One region of the Enterovibrio makurazakiensis genome, then DNA from elsewhere that is predicted to be linked to it. Evidence: predicted binding sites of a transcription regulator. Region 1 holds the regulator's gene; each other region holds the start of a gene.
What was found. Region 1 encodes CRP, which controls carbon source genes, mostly activating them, when cyclic AMP is high. Its sites were predicted from a motif close to TGTGANNNNNNTCACA; they were not measured.
Positions count from the first base shown of each region.

Region 2: a site for CRP is predicted at 3,581-3,596, ahead of udp (uridine phosphorylase). Genes of this name have one in related genera too.
Region 3: a site for CRP is predicted at 2,435-2,450, ahead of rppH (RNA pyrophosphohydrolase). Genes of this name have one in related genera too.
Region 4: a site for CRP is predicted at 2,580-2,595, ahead of dinG (ATP-dependent DNA helicase DinG). Genes of this name have one in related genera too.

Region 1 is NZ_JAKJSE010000019.1:103,640-108,675, forward strand. It holds gene astA (arginine N-succinyltransferase) at 1-134, shown strand, start outside; gene astD (succinylglutamate-semialdehyde dehydrogenase) at 144-1,601, shown strand; gene L4D06_RS15300 (DUF1338 domain-containing protein) at 1,643-2,437, shown strand; gene L4D06_RS15305 (hypothetical protein) at 2,555-2,752, opposite strand; gene crp (cAMP-activated global transcriptional regulator CRP) at 2,934-3,566, opposite strand; gene L4D06_RS15315 (OsmC family protein) at 3,803-4,210, shown strand; gene L4D06_RS15320 (phosphoribulokinase) at 4,391-5,036, opposite strand, start outside.
Region 2 is NZ_JAKJSE010000023.1:87,508-92,543, reverse strand. It holds gene L4D06_RS17990 (retention module-containing protein) at 1-932, opposite strand, end outside; gene L4D06_RS17985 (Card1-like endonuclease domain-containing protein) at 1,392-2,561, shown strand; gene udp (uridine phosphorylase) at 2,635-3,402, opposite strand; gene L4D06_RS17975 (zinc/cadmium/mercury/lead-transporting ATPase) at 3,630-5,036, opposite strand, start outside.
Region 3 is NZ_JAKJSE010000014.1:62,730-67,765, reverse strand. It holds gene L4D06_RS11705 (NADP(H)-dependent aldo-keto reductase) at 1-640, opposite strand, end outside; gene L4D06_RS11700 (DUF6482 family protein) at 944-1,243, shown strand; gene mutH (DNA mismatch repair endonuclease MutH) at 1,294-1,974, opposite strand; gene rppH (RNA pyrophosphohydrolase) at 2,605-3,132, shown strand; gene ptsP (phosphoenolpyruvate--protein phosphotransferase) at 3,192-5,036, shown strand, end outside.
Region 4 is NZ_JAKJSE010000004.1:302,260-307,295, forward strand. It holds gene L4D06_RS01440 (sulfite exporter TauE/SafE family protein) at 1-390, opposite strand, end outside; gene dinG (ATP-dependent DNA helicase DinG) at 415-2,490, opposite strand; gene L4D06_RS01450 (porin) at 3,008-4,036, shown strand; gene L4D06_RS01455 (YccT family protein) at 4,108-4,740, shown strand; gene L4D06_RS01460 (TraR/DksA family transcriptional regulator) at 4,778-5,036, opposite strand, start outside.

The DNA.
Region 1 (5,036 bases):
ACTTCCAAAACTTCCGTGCCACATCGGCCAAGATTGGCGTTGACGAAGAACGAAATGAAGCATTGATCAGTCAAGCCGTTGCCGACGCGCTCAACGTGAGTAACGGTGACATGGTGCGACTCGTGTCTGTGTAGGAGTAAATAATGACACAATGGATTGATAACCAGCCAGTCGAAGGCAAAGGTGACACGTTTGAATCGCTAAACCCGTTTAATAGCGAATCGATTTGGCAAGGACGAGCAGCTACGCCTGATCAGGTTGGATCTGCTGTGAGCGCGGCGCGAAATGCCTTTATGACGTGGAAGCATACGTCGTTGGCGGAGCGTCAGGCTCTGGTCGAACGATTTGCTGATGCAATCAAAGCGAACAGCGAGCACATTGCGCAAGTGATTGCGGAAGAGACAGGTAAACCGCTTTGGGAAACGCGCACTGAAGCCGCTGCCATGGTGGGTAAAATTGCGCTTTCACTGCGAGCGTATCAAGAACGTACGGGTGAACGCAGCAAAGATGTGGCGGGAACGCAGGCAGTATTGCGTCATCGTCCGCTGGGTGTGATGGCGGTATTCGGGCCATATAATTTCCCAGGGCATTTGCCAAACGGACATATTGTCCCTGCGCTGTTAGCGGGTAACACCGTCGTCTTTAAACCGTCTGATCTGACACCTAAAACCGCCGAAGAAACCATGAAGCTGTGGATTGACGCAGGCTTACCAGCAGGTGTGATCAATATGGTACAGGGTGGTCGTGAAACCGGTGAAGCTTTGGCGCAATCAAAAGGCATTGATGGCTTACTCTTTACCGGAAGCGCGAATACTGGCCATATTCTTCACCGTCAATTTGCAGGTGAGCCCGGTAAGATGCTGGCATTAGAAATGGGCGGCAATAACCCAATGGTGATTTCCGAGCATTATGGCGAACTGGATGCGACGGCATACACCATTATTCAATCGGCTTTTATCAGTGCAGGACAGCGCTGTACATGTGCACGTCGCCTGTATGTGCCCACCGGAGAACGAGGAGACGCGCTGTTGTTGCGCCTTGTTGAGATGACCAAGAACATCAAAGTTGGCGGTCAGTTTGACGAGCCTGCATCTTTCATGGGCGCACAAATCTCTGTACGCGCCGCTGAGGGCATTCTTGCGGCGCAGGCTAACCTAGAGTCACTTGGCGGTGTGCCGCTGCTGAAGGCGGAACTACTGCATGATGCCGTGGTATCGCCAGGCATCATAGAAGCCACGGCGATTGCACAATTGCCTGATGAAGAATACTTCGGCCCACTGCTTCAAGTGGTGCGTTATGAATCGCTTGAGCAAGCCGTCATGTTGGCCAATGACACGCGTTACGGACTGTCTGCGGGACTCATCTCTACCGACGATAGCGAATGGGAATATTTCTTAGATCATATTCGCGCCGGTATCGTAAATCGAAACCGCCAATTGACGGGTGCCAGTGGCGATGCACCATTTGGCGGGCCAGGCGCTTCAGGAAATTTACGTCCGAGTGCTTACTATGCAGCGGATTACTGTGCGTATCCGATGGCATCAATGGAAGGCGATGATGTTTCTATGCCCGCACAACTGAGCCCAGGACTGTCGCTGTAGCGACGAAGGTCAAACAAGAACACGCAATGTAGGAGGATGTGATGGAACGCGTACAGGCTTTATTTGATGGACTGTGGAAAGACTACACGCAACGGTTGTGCCCGTCGGCAGCGAAAGTACATGGGTTGTTGGAGGAAGGAACACCTCTTCTCAACGATCATATCGCGCTACGCACGTTTGCGCTTCCCAAGGTAGGACTTGATCGCTTGGCTGCGCCGTTTATCGCTATCGGTTATGTCCCTAAAGGGGAGTACCATTTTAAGGCTAAAAAGCTGTTCGCGCGCCATTTTGAACATCCTAATCCTGAGGCCCCTAAGGTGTTTATTAGTGAGCTCTTGGTTGGGCAGTGCTCTTTCGAATTGCAACAAGCCGTTCGAGCCTTGGTCGAACAAGTCGATGACGCAGCACTTAACGATCCTGCGTTTTTGTACGGTGGACGCCTATGGGATATTGATACGGCAACCTATGAATTACTTTCTGGTGAAAGCGAGTATGCAGGTTGGTTATCCGCACATGGCTTTGGTGCCAACCATTTTACGGTAAGTGTGAACCAGTTGAGTTCACTCGACGAAGTGGCGGATGTCAACCAAGTGCTGCGTCAGTCAGGCTTTGCTATTAATGAATCTGGTGGTGAAGTAAAAGGCGACTCTGAAGTGCGCTTGGAGCAATCAGCCACCATGGCTGACAAGGTGACAGTGAAATTTAGTGATGGTGAGAGGCAGGTTTCAGGAGGGTTTTATGAATTCGCGAAGCGTTATCCTTTGCCTGATGGTTCTCTGTATCAAGGTTTTGTCGAGGCGTCTGCCGATAAAATTTTTGAAAGCACTGACCAATAGGTCATCACCATTGCTAGGTGGCGAGAGTGCACTGAGTCACGGTCACTAGATTCTTAGCGACTGTCACTATCGCTGCTTAAAAATGACGTAACAAGACCGAGCTTCAATACCCAGCTTCTATGGATGATCGGTTGAATGGGATGGCCATTCCGTATGAGTGGGCGGCGTAGAGCGTTGCTCATCATCACCAAGCATGCGTTGTAGTTGGTAGTGAGACATTCCAGTAAAACCTGTCAATTCAGTGCTTGCTTGCCCCCACGGTCCGATGGTTGATGGGGGAGGGTTGCTTCCAAACGCATGACGTTCCATGTCCATATCGGGACTCCAGCTTGTCCATGTTGTGCACGTATATTCATACACACCTTGCACTGAAACTTAGCACCAAATTGGGAACTCTGTGATGAAATTCGTGTGACAGCTATCACGCAGAAACAAAAAACACGCGGAAACAAAAAAGCCACCTAAAGAGGTGGCTTTCACTTCAAAGCAAAACGGTTTAGCGAGTGCCGTATACCACGATAGTTTTACCGTGTGCAGAAATTAGGTTCTGCTCTTCAAGCATTTTCAGAATACGACCAACGGTTTCACGTGAACAACCCACGATTTGACCGATTTCCTGACGGGTAATCTTAATTTGCATACCGTCTGGGTGAGTCATTGCATCTGGTTGTTTCGCCAAGTTCAGCAATGTTTGCGCGATACGACCTGTCACATCTAGGAATGCCAAGTCACCTACTTTCTGGCTAGTCACTTGTAGGCGACGAGCCATTTGAGAAGAAAGGCGCATTAGAATGTCTGGATTCACTTGAATCAGCTGACGGAACTTCTTGAATGAGATTTCAGCGACTTCGCATGGAGATTTAGCGCGAACCCAAGCTGTACGCTCCTGATCTTCCTCGAATAGGCCCAGTTCGCCAATGAAGTCGCCCTGGTTGAGGTAAGAAAGGATCATCTCTTTGCCTTCTTCATCCTTGATCAGTACAGCCACAGAACCTTTCACGATGTAGTACAGCGTTTCTGCTTTCTCACCAGCATGGATCAGCGTACTTTTAGAAGGGTACTTATGAATGTGGCAGTGTGAAAGGAACCACTCTAGTGTTGGGTCTGTTTGAGGTTTTCCTGGAACCATATCTCTCATTTCCTCTGCAGTTGTTGCCTGATGAGTCTTCCTTAGCCCACCGTCCTGCGGCACAAGTCCGTCGGATAGCATAAAGTGTCAACCGTCAGGCTACAAGCTCTCTGTTTGAGTCATTGAGTTTATCCTTTTTCCAGCACGATTTCTTGATTTTGATATGGACTTAGTGCCCTATTAAAGGCTAAAAACGTGGACAAGATCACGACACTGAAAGTAAATGGAGGAAAGAGATGCGAGCAAGCGTCAAGTGGTGCGGAAATAAGACTTTTCTAGGCCAATCAAATTCGGGTCATAGCGTTGTCATGGATGGTGATGGGGGTGAAAAAGCACCAAGCCCCATGGAAATGGTATTGATGGGAGCGGGAGGATGCAGCTCGGTTGACGTCGTCGCGGCCTTAGAATCGGCCAATCAAGCCATCTCACATTGTGAAGCTGTATTAACGGCTGAACGAAGAGAGCAAGCCCCTCGTTTGTTTACGGGCATACACTTTCACTTTGTCGTGACAGGGTCGGCATTGGAAGATTCACTAGTAGCCAGAGCGGTGAAAGACAGTTTAGAAAAATATTGCTCTGTGTGTTTGATGCTAGGTGCGGGCATGGAAATGACGCATTCCTATGAAGTGCGAGATATCGCCTAGCTGCACTGTTTGAATGTAGCGAAGAGACATAGGGCATTTGCATGTTTGTCGGTTGATAAAACAAAGATATGGAGGGCATTGCCCTTCATATCTCGTGCTTTAGGCGATGAGCTGGCAAGGTCTTAGGTTGTGCTGTTGCCAAGACTTTCAGACAGATAGCGTTCTTTCTTTCTTTCTGGCTTAGCTAATCTTGCCTGTTTCAATCAATTGTTGAATAAGAGGTTGAATAATCAATTCAACCGCAAAGCTCATTTTCCCACCGGGGACGACTAACGTATCGTGCCTCGACATGAAAGAGCCTTGAATCATGGCCAGTAAGTAGGGGAAGTCCACCTTTTTAATACCGCGGAAGCGGATAACGACAAAACTCTCATCAAGACTCGGTATGCCTTTGGCATTCAGCGGGTTTGAAGTATCCACGGTCGGGACGCGCTGAAAGTTAATGTGTGTCCGGCTGAACTGCGGTGTGATGTAGTTGAGATAATCATCCATGGAGCGCACGATCGAGTCCATGACGGCTTCACGCGAATGCCCGCGGTCACGCGTATCGCGCACGAATTTCTGAATCCACTCTAAATTCACAATGGGCACCATGCCTATGAGCAGGTCGACGTGCTGTGCGACGTTGATGTCACCGTCTACAATGCCACCATGAAGTCCTTCGTAAAACATCACGTCATTGTTTTCTGGCAAATCTTGCCATGCGGTAAAGGTGCCCGGCATTTGGTTGTAGGGAACCGCTTCATCAAAAGTATGTAGATACCGACGAAATTGCCCAGTGCCGTGTTTGCCGTATTCGTCGAAAAAAGATTCAAGCCTAGGGAAG
Region 2 (5,036 bases), on a different contig from region 1:
TGCGTCAGCGTTGCCGTTACAGAAAGCCCATTTCCATCTTGCGTGGCAGTGATCGTCAAAGTCACCACAACGTCACCATTAACCGTTCCCACCAGTGTAAACGTTCCAACACCATTACTATCAACACTGGTTTGGCGAGTAAATGAGACCGCTTCTCCGTTCGATGTCAGTGTGGCTAATTCAGCTTCAAATGCCGCCAAATCACTCGGTGCGATTTGGAGCGAGCCGGGCAATAGACGCTCACTGCCTCCTGCAATGGAAAGAGATTCAGTCTGCGACACCCCGTATGTATCAGGATCTAAGTCACCTTCTGTCACCTCAAGAGAGAGACGTTGCCCACCCAACGCATCAACATCAACAACAGGTGGTACTACCGGTGTTGTTCCATCTGTAATTGAACCAGAGTTTTGATCGTTGTCACCGCCAAGAAAATTGACCTCGTCAGTGTCGCTTGCCAATGGACCTGTGGTGTCAAAGCCCGCTTCGGTTAGCGAAGAGGCATACAGATAATCCACAACAACGAAACCCGCATTTGACGAACCAACACTCTCCCCCGCAGCGGGCTCTTCGAAAAGGTCGGTAGGGTCGACGCCATCTAAGATCAATTGCTGCAAATCAGCGATATCGAGGTTCAGGTTGTCGCCAATCGTCAATTCATCGGGGTTAAAACGGACACCAATTGGAGAAGTTGCAAGTTGTGCATCACTGTCGGAAAGAGGGATGAGGCAAGAAGCACAGCGACTGTCTACATAATATTTCTGCCCATTGAAGCTAGCAACAACACTGCTGCTATCATTGGTCAGTAGAACTTGATTGGGCGCTATGAGCATACCGGGCTGGGCTGGAACGATCCCTGAAGCGTTAGAAACCAAAAATGCTTGCCCTTTGACGCTGTCAATATTTAACGCTGTGTCAAACTCATGACCAATCATACTTTCTTCCCCAACTTATCCATCGCTTTTTTACCTGCGAATCCGCGTGCTTAGAATCTACACACATAGTGTAACCAGCAGCTATATCCAAGTCTTACCCCGTACCTGGCTAGTTTCTCTGTGTACTCAACATTGAGACAATTTGATACAAGTTCGCTCGTGGTTTAACGCTTGTCGCTCCGTTTTTGACACGGTCAACACTTATAAGATTAGGAAAATCAGCGCTACTCGTATCAAAATTTATGCAGTATCGACTTTTCACGAATGGATTCCACACAGCAGGTATGGATTAAAATCACTAAGTACTTGAATAATCCATATCTAGCCCTGATATTAACTCCAAGAATAAATAAAGATGGGTGAGCAGGTAGTCTGTTCGTATACCCAAACAACATGAAGTTACTCGATTTCATAGGCACCTTCAGGTTGTTTGGGTATATACACCTACACGGAGTAAATATGGCTATTCATGTCGGTATTATTGACCAAGACCCGGTTCGGTTGGTTACTGCTTTGCTGCATCAAGAATTCAAAGCCGAAAAAGTGATTTTCATTGGTGTTGAGTGTCAGCTTCCTCAGTTCGAGCAGCTGAGTAAGGTATTGAATCCAAAGGGCATTGTTACGGAATTCTTCCAGATCCCGTCAGACATCAATATTCCTTTGATCAAAAGTAAAATCGTTGAACTCGCGGAACGATTGAAGCGAGAAGGCGCAGAGGTGTGTTTTAACGCAAGCTGTGGTTTGCGTCACCGTCTATTGACCGCCTACGAAATTTTCCGCACTTATCACTGGCCCATTTATGTTATCGAACCTTTCAGTGATGAGCTGTGTTGGCTCTACCCTTACGGCCTCGAGCAACAGCAGGTGGAAGACCACATCAACATCAGCGACTACCTAACAATTTTTGGTGCGCGTTGTGAACTGCAAGACGAAGACATTCGCAGTGTTCTTGATACCTCAATTAAAACCTTAGGCCATAAGTGGGCAAGCAACGCCTATGAGCTTGGTCCGGGCCTCGCGACCTTGAACTACTTGGCGACCACTTGCCGCAAAGAGCAAAAGCTAGATGTCGAACTAAGTGAAAAGCAGCAAGGCTATCGTGAACTCAGCATGTTGATCGACGATCTCACTGACGCTGGACTGTCGAGTTACGACAAAGGAATACTGACGTTTGAAAACGAAGCCGCTCGACGTTTTGCGAATGGCGAATGGCTAGAATGGTATGTGCACCACATAGTTGAGGAGATTAAGCATGATCTTCTGACTATCCAAGACTTATCACTGGGTGTTCAGGTTTACCGAAAAATCGGCGAAAGAGAAGTACGTAACGAATTGGACGTCGCCACTGTGGTCAACAATAAGCTGCACATCATTGAATGTAAAACCAAAGGCATGTCGAGTGATGGTGATGACACACTTTACAAGCTTGAATCCATTCGCGACTTGCTAGGTGGGTTACAAGCACGAGCAATGTTAGTGAGCTTCCGCCCATTAAGACACCACGATATTACGCGTGCAACCGACCTGGGACTTGCGCTCATTGGCCCAGACCAACTAGGTGATCTTAAAAAGTATCTCCATGAATGGTTTTTAGCTGCCGGTGGTACGGAAAAATCGTCTTTTGCGTAATTAGCAAAACTGCAGCATATAAAAAGCCGACGTTATATAACGTCGGCTTTTTGTTTTATATCACTTTTCCAGCTTACGAAATCAACATCTTACGTGCTGATTCAACAACGACTTTGATCGAACGTGCTTCTGTTTCTGCCATGGTCGCTTGATCAGGGATTTCTTTTTGTGTGCGGTTGATGATCACGCCCGCCACACATCCTGCTTTCAATCCAGAGCTTGCACACATGGTCAACAAAGTGGCAGATTCCATCTCAAAGTTCAGTACGCCCATGTCTTGCCATTCTTTCATTGAGCCTTGGAAGCGTTTAACCACGCGCCCACTGAATGTATCGTAACGTTCTTGACCCGGATAGAAGGTATCGCTTGATGCCGTAACGCCCGTATGCACTTCTGCACCAGACGCATCTGCGGCAGACTTCATTGCTGTCGCCACATCAAAATCAGCAACGGCAGGAAATTCTAACGGCGCGAAATGGGTACTTGCGCCATCAAGACGTACTGAACCCGTGGTAACAATCATATCGCCAACGTTAATGTGCGGCTGAATTGCGCCCGTAGTACCGACACGCAAAAATGTACGAACACCCAGTTGAGCGAGTTCTTCAACCGCAATAGACGTCGATGGGCCACCAATACCCGTTGAACAAACCACCACTGACTGGCCTTCAAGTTTTCCCAAGAAAAGCGTGTATTCACGGTGACTTGCCAAAAATTTCGGTGAATCCATTAAAGCAGCAATTTTTTCGACACGCGCCGGATCGCCCGGGATAATAGCCAGAGTTGCGCCTTCAAGATCAGATGCATTGACGCCCAAATGGAATACGGTTTGCTCAGTCATGATGTTCTCCTCACTGTATCGTGTCCCTCAGCGTCATATCATTCGAAAAGTGCTGAGTACGATGACCACGAATTATAGGGTGGTGATGAATTTAGCCATCACCTTACCGTTTAGGACAAAAAATAAAGTGACAAACTTCAACTTTGCATCAATTTCATTTCATTTCATTGCAAATTTGAGTGACATAGATCACTTTAAAGAAGTGTCACCCCACATCTAGCACTTGCCTATTTCGAGCTATTTGGCCCGTGTCGTAACAAACGTAAAGCATTGACCGTAACAATGGCTGTCGCACCACTGTCTGCAAGTACCGCCACCCAAAGTCCTGTAAAACCAAGTACAGTGGTGACCAAAAAGATCGCTTTCAAACCAATAGCAAGCGCCACATTTTGTCTGACATTAGCCATCGTAGCGCGGGCCAATGTAATCACGTCCGGAATCGTTTCTATACGGTTATGGCTGAGTGCAATATCTGCGGTTTCAAGGGCGACATCCGTCCCACTCCCCATTGCAATCCCAATCGTCGCGGCTTTCATTGCGGGCGCATCGTTAATGCCATCCCCCACCATAGCGACGCGAGATCGCGTTGCTAGCTCATTGATTGCATCAACTTTCCCTTCAGGCATTAAGCCCGCTTGGTACTCCATGTTCAGTGCGTTCGCTAACCCTGCCGCAGCGTTGGGGTTATCTCCTGTCAACATCAATGACTGGATACCTATCCCGTTCAAGCGGTCAACTGTCATTGCTGCCGTTTGGCGAAGTTCATCACGCCAAGCAACCACGCCTATTGCTTCACTTTCAACAAATATTACCGCCACGGTTTTGCCGCTTTCGGCTAATTGCTGCGCTGACGCCGCGTTGTCCGGTTGGATAAATTGATTGGCATTTAGCTTATCCAAGGCAACAACCGTGATCTCCTCACCATGAACGACACCAGAAACACCTCGTCCTGACTGAGTGTGGACGTTTTGAGCGCTTGGGATAACCACATGCAGGCGCTGCGCCTCTTCAACCAACGCCTTTGCTAGCGGGTGATGCGACCCAATTTCTATTGCCGCGGCTTGAGCAAGCATGTGATGCGTTTCTCCTTGCCAGCAGAGAACATCCGTTACAACGGGTTTACCTTGCGTCAGCGTGCCTGTTTTATCGAATGCTACCCATTCCACTCGGCTTAGTGCCTCAAGCGCAGCACCACCTTTAATTAGCGCGCCATATTTTGCGGCTGCAGCTAGCCCTGATGTCATTGCTGCAGGTGTAGAAATCACTAAGGCACAAGGACAAGCGATAAGAAGCAGCGCTAACCCACGATAAATCCAAACATCCCAGCTTTCGCCAAATAGCAGCGGCGGAATAACCACAATCAGCGCTGCAATCAAAATCATGAGCGGCGTATACCAACGACTAAATCGATCGATAAATCGCTCCACTGGCGCACGGCGAGATTCCGCATCTTCAATCAGCGTCAAAATACGATCAATCGCACTTTCACCTTGCTTTGAAAACACAATCAATTCGACACGCTGATCCACCGCAAGCGCCCCTGCCGGTATCTTTTCACCCACCCGTTTTTCTACGGGGATAGATTCACCTGTCAGTGCGCTTAAATCAAAGCTCGCACTTTGTGCAAGCAACGT
Region 3 (5,036 bases), on a different contig from region 1:
CGAAACTTCGGTTAAGCAGGTTGTAAGGGTTTTGAATCGAGACGATGCGACTTAAACTGTGTTTTTCAGCCAGTCGCAAGTAATTCATTACTCCCCACGGCGTTTCATTAGAGACGCCTATATACCGAATCTTCCCTTCTCTAACCAACTCCGAGAGCGCATCAAGCGTGTCTAGAATCGTCACACCCGAATTGTCATCTTGGTGAGCGTAGTTAAGTTGCCCGAAACTATTCACATGTCGCTGTGGCCAGTGTACTTGGTAAAGATCAAGATAGTCGGTTTGCAACCGTGCAAGGCTATCATCCACGGCTTGACGCACATTGCGACGATTCAAAGACATGTCTTCACGAATATACGGTACACCACGAGGGCCTGCGACTTTGGTGGCAATGACCACCTTGTCTCGTTGGCCTGATTTTGCCAGCCAACTACCGATGTACTTTTCAGTAAGCCCTTGTGTTTCAGGTGTTGGTGGGACGGCATACATCTCAGCGGTATCAATGAAGTTCACACCTAAATCTAACGCTAATGACAACTGTTCATGAGCATCCGTTTCGGTATTTTGTTGGCCAAATGTCATGGTGCCGAGACATATTTTACTGACATCTAAGCTGGTATGAGGAAGGGTATGATATTGCATCCGTTCTCCTTGAATAGTGCCTGTTACACAATGAGATGAATTGCTCTCATTGTCGAGAGAAGCAAATTTATCTTCCATCTTAGGAGGTTTTTCGCGAGGTACAAGCATCAAAATGGCAAACGGGGGAGGGGGCATCAAGCATGAATAGAATGTTCAGCTTTGCTCTTCGGGCATGGCGTGTGTCGATAATGCGCGAATGTGTTAAACACGTGACCAATAAACCAAAATTTCATCAAGATACGCTGTCTTATACTGGCGCTTCTATACTAGTATTAACATCTGATTAACAATGCGGAAAGCAAGATGAAATTAAAGCAATTGAAAAACTGGATACAGGCTCATCCTGATAATGTGCCGCATTGCTATGTGGTTGCTCATGCGGGTGGTGCTCAATATATCGTTGAGATAGAAGTGAGGCATCAGCTTGAACCGCTTAGAGACGATAAAACGGATGAAGTGATGCACTTCGATAACGTTGAGCAGATTAGTGCGAAGCTAAAAAAGTTAGGGGTAAAGAAAGCGACGATGCGTTTGCTAGACCCTTACGACGAGTTTGGTCCCGCTGATCCTTCGTGCAAAGAAGACATGGAGATTTCACTTTAGCACCAAAGGCGTCAGTTTCATCGCAGTGTCGCGATATTTGCGTAATTTGGTTACTCGCTTTCTGGCAGCATGAAATGTCGGGCGAGTATCCTTGCTGTGAATTGTGTTCTTAGGTAAAACCCTCTAGGTAGTGTCTTAATCGGCTGGCCTTTTGCGCCGTACGCTTCGGTTTTAACTTTGCTGTTAGCGGCTTTAGGACGAAGCTGTAGATATTCTCCATGCCTTGCTGAGATTTCATGCACTTTCCCCAGCACGATAAATTCCATTAGTTCTTCCCAATCGGCTTTAAGTTGATGCTCTTCCTCTGCCGAGGGTTGCCACATAAGAGGCATACCGACATGCCGTTCTGCAAGGGGTATTTCTCTTTCTCCCTCTACTGGAACCCACAGTACTTTTGATAATTTGTTGCGGATGTGGCTGTTTTCCCAGGTGAGTCCGTGCACGCCAGTTAATGGGGCGACACACACAAAAGTAGTTTCCAGCGGTTTACCTGTATGACTGACAGGGATCGACTTTAACTCGATGCCAAGATCCTGAAAATCCTGCTCCGGTTTACTTCCGGCAGTTGCGCCAAGGCAGCTTTCCAACAGCATTCCCACCCATCCTTTCTCACGACGAAGATCCGCTGGGCAGTCAATACCCTGTAGAGAGGCAAGTTCTCCGAGCGTAAAGCCTGCGAGTGTGTAAGCGCGCTCAAGCAGCTCTTGCTCTGAGGTTGGAGGAAGGATCATTGAGTATTCCTATCAGTAACAATCGGCGAAAAACTATCAGCCCAACGATGAAAACGCCAGCCTTTGTCATTGTGACGGTAAGGATCGAGTTGAACAACATGCATTTTAAAGGTTATCCACAAGGGCGGGGGCGTAAACGTTAAATTCAAAGTACATGGATGCTTATACAGTGCTTTTAACGCATTGATTACTCAAATTTATGCCATGATTGGTGGCTAATCGTACGAATGGTGTGAGTAACTGTTACTTTGGTGGATCTTTGAACACTTTAAGATCTTTGCTGTTTCTGATGAGGATTTATTTATTGCTCTTCGCGTATTTTAATTTTAACGATTTGATTTTAATTGATTTAAGTAGATTTTGAACTGAGGGGGTTCGAATTGGATCAAGTGATGCAACTTGCTTCAATTCAGTTTAAATGGTGTTCTTCACAAATCTATCCACAGAAAGCGTGAATAAATGTGCGCTTAGTCTCATCGGGTTGTTTATAACTTGGTGCGGGCACTTGTTTTATCCCTAAAGGCGGTTGAACTCCCCAAAAAATGCGTTTCATTCACAATGTTTGTTTACCACTGTGCACATAGTGTGAAAAAATCACTGTTAATAGAGATTTATATTTGGGGTCGTCCAGTGATAGATGGCGATGGTTACCGTCCCAATGTAGGGATTGTAATATGTAACAGCCACGGTCAGGTTCTCTGGGCTCGTCGATATGGACAACATTCCTGGCAATTCCCACAAGGTGGTATTGATGACGGTGAAACGCCCGAGCAAGCCATGTATAGAGAGTTATACGAGGAAGTAGGACTCTCTAAAAAAGACGTGAAGATACTGGCGACAAGTCGCCATTGGCTAAGATATAAGTTGCCAAAGCGTCTAGTTCGTTGGGATTCAAAGCCGGTGTGTATTGGGCAGAAGCAAAAGTGGTTTTTGCTGAAGCTTGAATGTGACGAGTCAAAAGTGAACATGCAGCGAAGTGGTACGCCAGAGTTCGATGGCTGGCGTTGGGTAAGCTACTGGTATCCGGTGAGACAAGTGGTGTCGTTTAAGCGTGATGTTTACCGACGCGCAATGAAAGAGTTTGCTGCTATTGCGATGCCTTTTCGTGAGCGAAAAGTAAAACGTAGTAAAAGCAAACGAGGATCAGCTAAGTACTAGAAGATCAGCTAAGTACTAGAGGATCTGCCAAGTACTAAGGGAAGACTTCGAGGGCGCCGATGCTGACGAAACTGCGAGATATCGTAAATAACGTGGCGTCATCCAGTGACGTTAAGCAAGCGCTCAATACTCTTGTGAGTGAAACCTGCTCGGCGATGAGTACAGAGTGTTGCTCTGTTTATATCGCGGATCATGATCGCAAAGTCTATGAATTGATGGCCACCCAAGGCCTCAATGCCCAATCTCGCCCTGTTACATTGTCTTTTAGCGAAGGCCTCGTTGGCCTCGTTGGTCGTCGCGCTGAGCCTATCAATCTCGCGAATGCTAGCGAGCACAATGACTTCAAACATTTCCCTGATATCGGTGAAGACCTCTTTAACTCTTTTCTTGGTACGCCAATTATCTATCGCCGTCAGGTTTTGGGTGTTTTGGTGGTTCAGCAAAGAGATTCTCGCCAATTTGATGAAAGCGAGGAGTCTTTTCTCGTCACACTGTCTGCGCAACTAGCCGTTGTTTTTGCTCATGCCAAAGCACAAGGCTTGTGGCCGAGCAATGTCAAAGGCACTTTGCTGCTGCAAGGGGCTGCCGCTTCCCCTGGTGTTGCCATTGCCAAGGCGTGGTGTGATGTCTCGCAGCCGCGGTTGGACTTGGTATTCCCTGCATCTTGCTTGGATAACCAACAAGAACGCGATCGTCTTGATTCTGCCATCGGTGCAGCGGTTGCTGATTTTCGCCGCTTGCGAAAGCGTCTGGATAACGAACTCAATCAAGACACACTGGCGATCTTCGATCTGTTTATCCACTTGCTGAACGATCCCGTGCTTCGCAAAGCGATGAATGAACATATTCAGCAAGGCGATCTTGCTGAGTGGGCGGTTAAGCAAACGATAGATGCGTTCGCCGTTCGTTTTGAAAATATGTCAGACCCTTATCTTCGTGAGCGTGCGAGTGATGTGAAAGAGCTGGGTCAGCGCTTGCTGTATTTCCTCGAAAACCAGCAAACAAAGCAATGGAACTTTGATGAACCTGTCGTCCTTTTTGCCCGAGAACTAACGGCGGCGATGCTCGCTGCTATTCCAAGAGAAAGTTTAGCGGGAGTGGTTGCAGAAGAAGGGGCCGTGAATGCTCATGCCGCGATTTTGGCGCGTGCTTTGGGCATTCCTGCGGTGATGGGCGTGGAATTCAACCCGCAATTGATTCATCAAAAGAACGTGGTTTTGGATGGCTTCAAAGGCCGCGTGCTGGTGGAGCCATCGGAGCCTATTCTCGAAGAGTATAAACGCCTTCGTGATGAAGAGTTCGAGTTGCAGCAGGAAGTTGATAGCACGTTTACTCGGCAAACTGAAACTGCCGATGGGGTGCGTGTCGAGATCTACCTCAATGCGGGGTTGAGTGCAGATACCAGCATTGCCATCAACCGCGGTGTAGATGGTGTGGGTTTGTATCGTACCGAAGTGCCGTTTTTGATGCAGAGAAGTTTTCCTTCAGAAGATGATCAGGTGAAGCAATACCGATCGATTCTTGATAGCTATCCGACACAGTCTGTCGTCATGCGTACTTTGGATATCGGTGGTGATAAACCGTTACCGTATTTGAAAATCGAAGAAGACAATCCTTTTTTAGGTTGGCGTGGTATTCGCTTTACGCTTGATCATCCTGATATTTTTCTCATTCAGGTTCGCGCTATGCTTCGCGCGAGTATTGGGATAGATAACCTCGCCATTCTTTTGCCAATGATCTCCGGTCTTTCTGAACTGTTAGAGGCGAAGGCGCTGGTCGACCGCGCTTTCACAGAGGTGGCAGAGTTAGCCGTGCTTGAAGGTAAGACGTTGAACAAGCCGCGTTTGGGCATCATGGTTGAAGTCCCCTCTGTGCTTTATCAATTTGATGCAATTGCTCCTCAT
Region 4 (5,036 bases), on a different contig from region 1:
ATGATTTTCCACTTTTGATGGAGGGCGACAGATTGTATAAATAGCAATGATAAGGATGATCAGAGGCAGTGCTTTTTCAAGCCATACCGTACTGATGACGTCTACCAATAAGGTACCGAGCACGGCGCCAATCAATGTTGCAAAGAACGCGTGTCGCCAAAATGAGGGAGAAAAAAGTTTTTTTCGATAGTACGTAACGGCGGCTGTTGATGAGGCGAATGTTGCAGCGAGCTTGTTGGTACCCAAAGCAATGTGTGGTGGTAAGCCAATAGAAAGCAATGCAGGAACGGTTAACATACCGCCTCCGCCAGCCACTGCGTCAATAAAGCCCGCGGCAAATGCCACCATGGCCAGAATGGCGATGGTGGAAGGTTCAAGAATTTCAAGCATGAAAGTTGGGCTCAATAAGGGTGGTTAATATTCAATGACACGTTTGAATGGCGGTAAAGCATCAAGCAGTGATTTACCGTAGCGACGGTTAACAACGCGTCGATCTAGCAAGACGACACGACCAGAATCACTCTCTTTGCGTAGCAATCTACCTGCTGATTGTATTAGCTTTTTACTCGCTTCAGGAACAGAAATTTGCAAAAACGGATTCCCGCCTTTTCTTTCTATATATTCAGCATGTGCCTCTTCCACTGGAGATGTCGGTACCGCAAAGGGAATTTTGGTGATAATCAAATTTGTGAGCTGGTCACCGGGTAAATCCAAACCTTCGGAAAAGCTCCCTGTTCCAAAGAGAATGCTGACTTTGCCGTCCTTACAACAGCGTCTATGTGCATCAAGGGTGACAGTGCGAGAGGCTTCTCCTTGTATATGGAGGTGCCAACCATTCTTTTTGATTTGGGCACGCATTTTCTCGGCCACTTGGTTCATCTGCCAATAGGAAGAGAAAAGGACAAGACTGGCGGTTTGCCCCTCTAAGTATTCCAATAAGACATTAGGCAGCATATCTGTAAACCCATCTTGTTGGGGTTCAAACGGCAATGATGGAACAACTAATCGTGCGTTTTCTTGGTAATCAAATGGAGAGGGCAGAGCCAAAAAGCGCGTACCATCGTTCTCATCGAGTCCCACTTGACGACAAAAATAGCTAAATGAATTGAGTGCTCGGAGTGTGGCTGACATAAGCCCAACCCCAGCCGCTCGTGACCAAAGCAATTGGTCAAGACGCCAGCCGATTTCCAGCGGGGAAACATGTACCACCAAATCGTTTTCGCGTTCGGGACATTGTTGTATCCAACGCGCGAGTGGTGCACCCTTGTCTGAATTTGGCTGCGCCATTAAGGTCCATACTTTTTCGAGATTTTCCATTCGCTGAAGGAAGAAAGCGGACTCTGCTAGCAAGGGGTCGGCGATGCGTGAACTGATCTCCCCATCTTTTAAACGCTCTGAGACTAAATCGTGAAGCTTTGCTTGGGATTGATGGGCTTTTTTTACGGCTTTTTGTAGCTCTTTCGCTTCGGTGATGAGGCTTTCTGGTAATTCTCCATCTTCAAATCGATAGATACCATCTTTGCTTAAGGGAAGCGATTTCAGCATTTCGCGTACTGAGCGCAAGCCAGGTATGAGAACTTGAATACCTGACTGAAGCGCATCAAGAAAACGGCTACTGCGTTTGATGTCTCCTGCATTCGCAAGTTTAGACGCGGATTGATTGAGTTTCTCCAACCAAGACGCCGCGCCAATCAAACTGGCGGAGGCGGCAGAAAAATCACGAGCAACAATAGGAAGGTGATGTGCCTCATCTATCATGTACAGCGCTTGTTCGGGCTCGGGGAGTATTACGCCACCGCCGAGTTCGAGGTCTGCCATGAGTAGGCTGTGGTTGGCCACCACAACATCGGCTTTGTCGAGAAACTCACGGGCTTTCGCAAAAGGGCAGCCTCGGTGTGCGCTGAGCCCTGAATGACAGGTGTGTTTATCTGAGACAATGCTCATCCAAACGGTGTCGGGAATGGCTTTGGGCCAGTTGTCTCTATCGCCATCCCATTTTCCGCGAGAATAGGCTTTGTACATATCGTTGATTAAATCGATATCAGACTTTTTAGGTTTTTTTTCAAAAAGTGCTTGTTGCCCAAAGCCCTCTGCACTTGCTGCTCCCGCCAGTTTCTCACCACAACAATAGCGTTGACGGCCCTTAGCCAGAACAAAACTAAACTCTTTCGGAACAATACGTCTAAACAACGGCAAGTCTTTTTCGACTAACTGCTCCTGCAACGCGACAGTCGCGGTTGAGATCACCACTTTCTTATTATTGTTTAATGCAAAAGGTATGGCCCCCATTAGGTAAGCCATTGACTTTCCGATCCCCGTCCCAGCTTCTGCAACCATGATTCTGCGTTTTGGGTTGTACTCGCCCGCAAGGGTTTTTGCCAACTCAGCTACGAGATAATTTTGCGCCTTCCTTGGAATAAAATTCTGCAACTGAGCTTTCAAATTCTCGTAGCTGCAACGGATGTCTTTTTTAACTGATGGACTAAGCATGGAGGACACATAAAGGTAACGGGAACCGCATTATATCACGGTCGGAGAATGTGAATGAGTTCAAGTATTCGATGATTAGTTTTTTGTTTTGAGATTTAGATCACGAATATGAGTTGAACTAATATTAGCTATCACTATGAAAAACATAGTTAATGCCATTCACTGCATGAATGAGGTGTTGGCGATATATTATCCTGTAATTTAGATTATATTTGCTATATTTCAGTTTAAAAGACTGATTGAGTAATGCGATCAAGTTTGCAGAAATTTTACATTTCCATTTAATTACTGTGATGTCACTCGAGGGTGTTTGCCTATATATCTGTATTTAAATGTTTTTTTGTTTTTTTGATATTGTTTTTTGTGGATTTGACAGATTTTAGATTTCTCTGCACTCTAAGTTTCGAAGTTAAAGCGTATTTGTTGCAGGGTTTTTGTGACGCTGTGACAAGTACAAATATAAAAGGGATCCTGGAACAGGAATTCCATTCTAATAAAGAAAAGGCAGTGGATTAACATGAAAAAGACAATTCTAGCTATGGCAGTTCCAGCTCTTCTGGTTGCAGGCGCAGCAAACGCAAGTGTAAACCTGTACGATGCAGACGGTGTTGTTGTAGATATCGCTGGTGCAGCTGAAATTCAGTACATTAACAAGTATGATGCAAGAGCTAAGGGTGCTGATGGAAATGACCCATACCTTCGCATAGATGATGCTGATTTGATCCTTACCACGTCTATTGCTGTAAATGATAGCCTTGACGCTGTTGCAGGTATGGGCTTCAAATATGAAGGCGATACAAATGACACTGGCGGTGTAGAAAGCGATGAGCTTTACGTTGGTCTTGGTGGTGATTTCGGTACATTGACGTTTGGTCGTCAATTACTGATTTCTGATGATGCTGGTAACGCAAAAGATCATGAGTTAGGCACTGAGCAAATTAACTTTGTTCAAACAAGTGGCGCGCAAGTTATCAAGTGGGTCTACGACAACGGCACATTTTATGCTGGTGCAAACATCGATTTGGATTCAGATATCGCTAAGGGTCAAGATGGTCGCCAAATCATTGGTGGTAGACTAGGCGCTCGCGTTGATGCATTAGATGCTCGCGTATACCTATACGATGGTGAAAAGTTGACTGCATCAAGTTTTGCCCCGACTGGTACAACTCTTGAAGACGTTTCTGGTTTCAACTTAGAAGCTGACTATGATCTCGGCGCGTTTGATCTTTCGGCCGCTTATGGTGTGCTAGAGTATAAAGATAGTGCTGCGAAATCAAACAAGAATGATGTTGACGTTTGGCAGATTTCTGGTGGCTACCAAGCAGATGAGCAAACGTATTTTGCTTTAGGCTTTGATATGGTTGATAGCGACAAGGCTGGTAACTACAACAAATATGAAGGCAATAGCCTGTACGCTAACGTGACTTATAAACTTGCAACTAATGCGAAAGTTTATGCGGAAATTGGTACAGCTGATGTTAAGAAAGATGGCGTAGACCAAGATACCGATACAGGTTATGTAGTTGGTATGGAAGTTAAATTCTAAGTTATAGCCTTAGAAATATACTTTATGAAGCCGCCAGATTGGCGGCTTTTCCAGTTTAGGGGATATTTGTAATGAAAATGTTGATGGTTGGACTTCTTGCCTTGTCTAGTATTGCGGGGGCTACTGAAATTACTGCAAAAAATGGTGTTGAATTCCTTGTTATCAATGGAAAAAACGTCAAAGACCTTGCTGATGATGGCGACAGGCGTTTGGATTTGACTCCAGGCCATTATCAGATAGTTGCTCGATATGATGATGAGGTTAAGCGAGGAGCTAAAGGTGTTATTTTCACCTCAAAACCTTACGTTATAGATTTGGAAGTTGCTAATGACAGTATGGCTTTGGTCGTGCCTAAATTTAAGTTCGAGAGTCAAGCTATCGCTTTTTTCAGAGACCCTGAATGGAAGATACAATCTATCGCTACGGGGAAATCCAAGATAATTCCGAGTGTTTTAATGACTGGAAGCGGTTTTGGTTCTTACAATAATATGGAAGATGCAGTCGCTAAATATAATCGAAAAAATGGAATTATCATTGAAGGTGGCGAAGCTAAAGATTTAGAAGATGTTTTGGTCAACATTGACGAAAAAGGTAATGTTGATATCACTGGCGATGCGGGGACACAACTTAAGCTTTGGTATACAAAAGCCACCAATGAAGAAAAGAAAGCATTTAAACGTTGGATGATTGATCAAGACTTTTGATTGAACTGAATTACGCAGTAAGCACTAGAAAGAGCCTCTAGCAAGAGGCTTTTTCATGATGGTAGCGACTGTGTGAACGACAGGCTCTGCAGCGAATTTCTGCAGGATCAGATTGCACGTCTTCTAGCTCAATCAACTCTTCGCAGTCTGCACAGAGCCCATAGAGACCTGTGTGGATTGCACAAAGTGCCGCATCAATTTTCTCAAGGCGTAAGCCATCTTCATGCAGAGAGTCACTTTCTCTTCTACATAGTTTAATCAGATGTGCGGTAGGCACATTTGATACATCTAATCCG